3 regions of the Desemzia sp. FAM 23988 genome follow, and region 2 is predicted to be linked to each of the others. Evidence: predicted binding sites of a transcription regulator. Region 2 holds the regulator's gene; each other region holds the start of a gene.

Region 1 (2,280 bases), on a different contig from region 2:
ACGAAACAGGGATTCCAGCAAAACGAAATTGCGACAACTCTGAAAGTTCATCCATTTCGAGTGAAATTGGCTAGCCAGCAGATTAGAAAGCATGATGAGCGTACATTAACTGAAGCGTTTGAAGGATTGATCGAAACGGAATACCGATTGAAAACGGGTCAGGGAGATCGTAAAATGCAATTTGAATTGTTTATCTTGCAATTTGCTGAGGGAAAAGGAATAGGGAGACAGAAATAAGAAAAATTCATTATTCTATCCTATCAAGTAAAAAAACTTTACACTTTAATATTGCATTCAAGAGATTCATCCGGTATAATAAACGATGTTGAAATAATTTTACAATTATTTTAGTTGTTCTATAAGGAAAGAGGGGTGTACTAAATGCCAAACATCGAATCAGCAATTAAACGTGTTCGTACGAATGAAAAAGCAGCAGTTTTAAACAACACTAAAAAAAGCTCAATGCGTACAGCTGTGAAAAAATTTGAAAAAGCAGTTGAAGCTGGAGACAGCAACACAAATGCTTTATTCAACAGTGCAGTTAAATCAATTGATATGGCTGCATCTAAAGGATTAATCCACAAAAACAAAGCAGCTCGCGATAAATCTCGTTTATCAGCTAAATTAGCTAAATAATCCAATGAATCGGGTCTGGTGTTCCAGGCTCTTTTTTGTTGTGTGGTAGCTTGATCTAGTGCTGCAAGTTCATTTCAAAACTTTTGACGATCGCCAAAAGTTCATTACAAACAACTCACAAAACACAAAAACTCTGTTGGATAGGTTGACCCTATCCAGCAGAGTTTTTGTGTTTTAGGCTTTGCCGACCAGAATTATTCGGTTAGGGAAGAGTGGGGTTATCCAACTAACGAGTGGTTGTTGTCAAAACTATGTAACACCTCATTTGTTATAACGGCCCTTTACCTTGTAAGAACATACGTTCAGTGCTAGAATATAAAGGAGATATTTGTGTTGTGAGTCATGCAGAAGCGAGGAGATTATATGTCAGAAAAAAGATTTGAACTAGTTTCTCAATATCAACCTGGTGGGGACCAGCCTGAAGCTATCAAACAGTTGGTTAAAGGGCTCCAAACAGGAGTTAAAGAGCAAACATTACTTGGTGCAACAGGAACTGGGAAGACATTTACGGTTTCCAACGTCATTCAAGAAGTGAATAGACCCACATTGGTCATTGCACACAATAAAACATTAGCTGGACAATTATATAGTGAATTTAAAGAATTTTTCCCTAATAATGCGGTAGAATATTTTGTAAGTTACTACGATTATTATCAACCGGAAGCGTATGTTCCTCAAACAGATACATTCATTGAAAAAGAAGCCAGTATCAATGATGAAATTGATAAATTACGTCATTCCGCTACCAGTTCATTGATCGATAGACGAGATGTGATTGTTGTAGCCTCAGTTTCTTGTATCTATGGATTGGTAAACCCATTGGACTATAAAGAATTTGTCTTGTCTTTACGAGTTGGGATGGAGATCAGTCGAGATGACATGCTGCGTAAATTGATCGAAATGCAATTTGAACGAAACGATATTGATTTTCAACGTGGACGTTTTCGGGTTCGGGGTGATGTCGTGGAGATCTTTTTAGCGTCTAGAGATAGTGAAGCCGTGCGAGTGGAATTTTTTGGAGACGAGATCGAGCGTATCCGTGAAGTGGATGTTTTGACCGGAGAAGTCAAAGCAGACGTAGAATTCGTAGCTGTTTTTCCGGCTACACACTTTGTGGCCAATGATGAACAAACACGTCACGCAGTAGGAACTATTCAAGCAGAATTAGATGCGAGACTCAAAGAATTGCGCGCAGAAAATAAGCTGCTGGAAGCGCAACGTCTTGAACAACGAACCAATTATGATATTGAAATGCTCTTGGAAATGGGGTATTGTCCAGGGATCGAGAATTATTCCCGCCATATGGACGGTCGGAAACCAGGAGAATCTCCGTATACATTATTAGACTTCTTTCCAGATGATTCATTATTTGTAGTGGATGAATCACATATCACGATGTCTCAAATCAGAGGGATGTACAACGGAGATAGAGCTAGAAAACAACAATTAATTGAACATGGATTTCGTCTGCCGAGCGCTTTAGATAATCGTCCGTTACGATTAGAAGAATTTGAAGAGCATGTCAATCAAATTATGTACATTTCAGCTACTCCAGGTCCTTATGAATTAGAACGGACCAATGGTGTGGTAGAACAGATTATTCGTCCTACCGGGTTATTGGATCCTGTTATCGAAATTCATCCG
Region 2 (2,280 bases):
AAAAATCAAAGGCTATGATATCCTTGCTTTAGCAGAATATTGATCAACACATAAAGAACTATCTCCTGTTGAGATAGTTCTTTATGTGTTGTTTAAGGAATATGGAAAGAATTTGTTGAAAGCGGACGGAAGAAAAAAAGTACTGTATAACTAGTGCATATGAGGTGATTAGATGAACTTGAATGATTTTATGCACGAAAATTACCCCAATCTTCAGCTGAGACCACCTTTGTTTTATAATTGGGGTATTGGGATTCGTTTTGAACTTGGCCTAGAAAAGGAATGGTTCTTTGATTCTTCAAACAACTTGTATGTATTAGGATGTTATAATAGAGCAATTACTTTATTTGAATCGTTGCATTCACCAACAGATGATATTTTTGTTGTGATGGATATGAACAACTTTGACGTAAGAAAAAAACTGAAACGTCAGTTACAGAATTTTTCTCCGTACATAAAAAAATCATTGTTCTACAGCTTAAAACATCAAGAATTGCCTTTTATTTTTCCAGAAGACGATGAGGATGGCACACGTAAAACCAACAGATTTACTTTAACATGCAAAACAATGGATTTAAACCATGTTGCCTTGCTGAAAGCTGTTTGCAACCAAGATTTAGGCTTTAATCCGAGTATTTCTCATAATGTTTACGTGATAAATATCCAGAAAAAAACGATTTTCCATACTTATGATGATAGAGGTTGTGATGTATTGGCAACTTCGCCTGCAGCAATAAAAGAGATCTATACAAAATATAGTGACTGGATTTTAGATTATGACAGAGTTGAAATAGATAAACTATTCGAATAAAAAGAGATTGTCCAAAAAGCGAGTCCCACTCGATTTTTGAAACAATCTCTTTTTTGTTTATAAAACATGGCTTCGATAAAGACCGACAACTTTTCCTAAAATAGATACTTCTTGTAAGATGATCGGGCTCATAGTATCGTTTTCTGGTTGTAGTCTGTAATGATCTTGTTCGATAAAGAATCGTTTGCATGTAGCTTCATCTTCAGTTGTCATTGCAATGACAATGTCGCCGTTATCCGCACTGGATTGTTTACGGACGATAACTTCGTCTCCATCAAGAATCCCAGCGTTGATCATACTTTCTCCTCGAATGGTCAACATAAACAATGAACCATTTTCATACTCTAAACTGGGTGGGATAGGAAAAAAATCTGTCGCTTCTTCTACAGCTAATATCGGCTCTCCAGCTGTAACGGTACCCAATAAAGGAATTTTATTTAAACCAACTCCTAATTGAGATAAACCGGCAGTTGTCAATTCAATAGTTCTAGGTTTACTCGGATCGCGATGAATAAAGCCGTTTTTTTCCAAACGAGATAAATGTCCATGAACAGTTGATGTAGAGGACAACGATACTGCTTGACCAATCTCTCTAACAGTCGGCGGGAAACCTTTCTCTTTTACTTGTTCATAAATGTATTGTAAAACTTCAATTTGTCTAGACGCTGGTGATTTTTTCATAATTTTATAAACACCTCAATTCTTATTTACTCTTACTGTTAGAATAGCATAAACGAATCCTTTTTTCAAACAAACGTTCGCCTTTTTTGAAGATAATGACCAGTTGTTGAGTTATAATGTCATTTTATCGTCGGTATAACATATAGAAGATCGAATTCAACAGACAATCCAGCTGTATTTTTTAGTCATTTTTGGTATATTGGTTAAGGAAGTAGAAAGGATGAAGATAATGTTATCAAAAGAAGAAATAAACCGGATCAATGAGTTAGCTAAAAAATCAAAAACAGAAGAAGGTCTAACTCTTTCGGAACAAGTAGAACAAAAAAAATTGCGTGAAGATTATCTAACAGCTTTCAGAGGTGGAATGAGAAACCATATTGAAGGCATGAAAGTGGTTGACGAAGAAGGAAACGATGTAACGCCTGATAAAGTCAAGAAAATTCAAAAAGATAAAGGTCTGCATGGCAGATAAAAAAAATTCGAAATAGTTCCCATTTGTTTACAAAAAAATGGTATGATATAGAAGCAATGTAAGCAGTTTAATAAGCTTGAAATTTGAAAGGAATGATATTTTTTGTTCGATAAAGTAGATCAATTAGCTGTAGATACCATTCGTACGTTAAGCATTGACGGAGTTCAAAAAGCCAACTCCGGTCACCCTGGATTACCTATGGGTGCTGCACCAATGGCATATGTGTTATGGACAAAGCACTTAAAAGCCAATCCAAAAAATTCCCACTGGGTCGACCGCGACCGCTTTGTACTTTCTGCAGGTCATGGATCCATGA
Region 3 (2,280 bases), on a different contig from region 2:
CCATCCAAATCAAGGCGAAACAAAACAATTTTACAAAGTTCAGTGTCTGCTTGTTGATACTGAATGCATCAAAAGGATTCAAATCAAAATTGCGCAACTCTACATACGAGATTCCTTTATCCAATAACCCATGTACTTGTTTTGTTCCTCTCAAGCGAATCGAAGCATAGAACTCTCTTTCTTCCGATAAATCGCCTGATTCTACTAATTTTTCAATGCTGTCCACATAAGCATTTAAAGTTTCATAGGATACTACAACATTTTTGCTGTTCACATACCCTAATTGACTATTGCGCAAGCTGCGCACAAAATCCTTCGGCACTGACTCACTATCAGAGTAAAAGTCATTGCAAACCGTTGGAGAAGCACCAAATAAATAGCTCAATACCCAGCGGTAACGTAAAAAGTTCCGAGACAATTTCATATAAACGGCTGATTTAAACGCCTCTTTATTTATGATTTCTGTTTGCTTTTGATACAGTGAATCGATAAACGATTGATCAAACTCAAAATTGACGTGTATTCCGCTTTGCATTTGCTTTTTCTTGCCGTAGATACCAGCTAAATATTCTCGATAAGCTACATCAGCCTGATTTTCTAATTTAGCGATCGGAATTTGTTTTTCTTCCGGCAATGTACCAGGCATGCTCAGTGGCCAAATCAGTTCTTCTTCTTTCATAGAATGATACGTAACATCATGCAAAGCTGCCAACCACCGTTGCATACTCTTGCTGCTTTTTAGAGGAGGCGTAATCAATTCCAATTGTACTTCACTAAAATCCGTTTGAATATAAGGGTGATGGCTTCTGCTGCCAAGTGTTTCGGGATGATCAGTAGTCGCTAAGCTGCCATCTGGGTTAACTCTCAAACCTTCTTTTTCAATTCCGATGATGGATTCGCTCCATATCGGTTCAATCTTATTTTCTTTGATTAATTGTTTTACTGTTTTCATAACGATTATCTGACACTACCTTCCTGCCAACTTCTTTTTCTCATCTATTGTAAATCAGAAGTTTCTTTTGTCAAAACTATTATCGCAAAATTGGCTAAAAAAAGCGAACCTATTTAATTTTCTAAGGACAACATCCACTATTTAGCGAACTAATGTTCGTTTCGGATGGAAACAAATGGCTAAAAATGCTATACTAAAAGAAAGTTTTTCTAGGAGGAGTGATTCAAAATTGACGAGTAAACCATTAGCTTTTCGAATGCGTCCTACAAATATTGATGAAGTCGTCGGACAAAGTCATTTAGTAGGTGAAGGAAAAATCATTCGCCGGATGGTAGACGCTAAAATGCTGTCTTCCATGATCTTATACGGTCCTCCAGGAATAGGAAAAACCAGTATTGCCAGTGCGATTGCAGGGTCTACCCAATATGCTTTTCGGATGTTGAATGCCGCAACCGATTCTAAAAAAGATTTGCAGATTATTGCAGAAGAGGCCAAAATGAGTGGTTCCGTTATCTTGATGCTGGATGAGGTCCATCGTCTGGATAAACCAAAGCAAGACTTTTTGCTGCCCCATTTGGAAAATGGACGCATCATTTTGATTGGTGCTACTACTGAAAATCCCTATATTACCATTAACCCCGCCTTAAGAAGCCGGGCACAAATATTTGAATTGAAACCTCTTTCTATTGAAGATATTCAATTAGCCATGGAACGAGCTTTACAAGACACCGAAAGTGGTTTGGGTAGCTACTCATCAGAAGTCAGTGAAACAGCCTTGCTGCATTTTGCTCGGGCCACTAATGGAGACTTGAGAAGTGCTCTAAACAGCTTGGAACTGGCCATTAAATCGACCAAACCGGATGAAAACGGAACGATTCATATTTCGCTCAACATTGCGGAAGAATGTGTTCAAAGGAAAGCGTTGACTCATGATAAAGATGGCGATGCGCATTACGATGTCATTTCAGCTTTACAAAAATCGGTTCGAGGCAGCGACGTGAACGCTGCACTTCATTATTTAGGCAGATTGATTGAAGCAGGTGACTTGCCGATCATTTCCAGAAGATTAATGGTTATTGCGTATGAAGACATTGGTTTAGCCAATCCCGGAGCCTGTTCACGTACTGTTACTGCCGTCCAAGCTGCAGAGCGCATTGGTTTTCCTGAGGCAAGAATTCCATTAGCCAATACGGTCATTGATTTATGTTTATCACCGAAGTCCAATTCCAGTATCTCAGCGATTGACGCAGCAATAAGCGACATTCGAAACGGAAACAGCGGTGATGTCCCAGATCATTTGAAAGATTCTCATTACAGCGGAGCCAGCA

The links. The regulator LexA, encoded in region 2, represses DNA repair genes until DNA is damaged. The targets are predictions, from matches to a motif close to CNAACANNTGTTNG.
Region 1: the regulator LexA is predicted to act here: its motif matches at 928-941, upstream of uvrB (excinuclease ABC subunit UvrB).
Region 3: the regulator LexA is predicted to act here: its motif matches at 1,098-1,111, upstream of ACEN4L_RS00995 (replication-associated recombination protein A).

Annotation. Positions count from the first base shown of each region.
Region 1 is NZ_JBGQQS010000001.1:123,257-125,536, reverse strand. Features, by position in the region: gene holA (DNA polymerase III subunit delta) at 1-237, shown strand, start outside; gene rpsT (30S ribosomal protein S20) at 382-636, shown strand; gene uvrB (excinuclease ABC subunit UvrB) at 1,000-2,280, shown strand, end outside.
Region 2 is NZ_JBGQQS010000014.1:55,318-57,597, forward strand. Features, by position in the region: gene ACEN4L_RS08970 (adenine phosphoribosyltransferase) at 1-43, shown strand, start outside; gene ACEN4L_RS08975 (DUF3885 domain-containing protein) at 173-811, shown strand; gene lexA (transcriptional repressor LexA) at 869-1,492, opposite strand; gene ACEN4L_RS08985 (DUF896 family protein) at 1,722-1,964, shown strand; gene tkt (transketolase) at 2,067-2,280, shown strand, end outside.
Region 3 is NZ_JBGQQS010000001.1:193,083-195,362, forward strand. Features, by position in the region: gene gshAB (bifunctional glutamate--cysteine ligase GshA/glutathione synthetase GshB) at 1-952, opposite strand, end outside; gene ACEN4L_RS00995 (replication-associated recombination protein A) at 1,209-2,280, shown strand, end outside.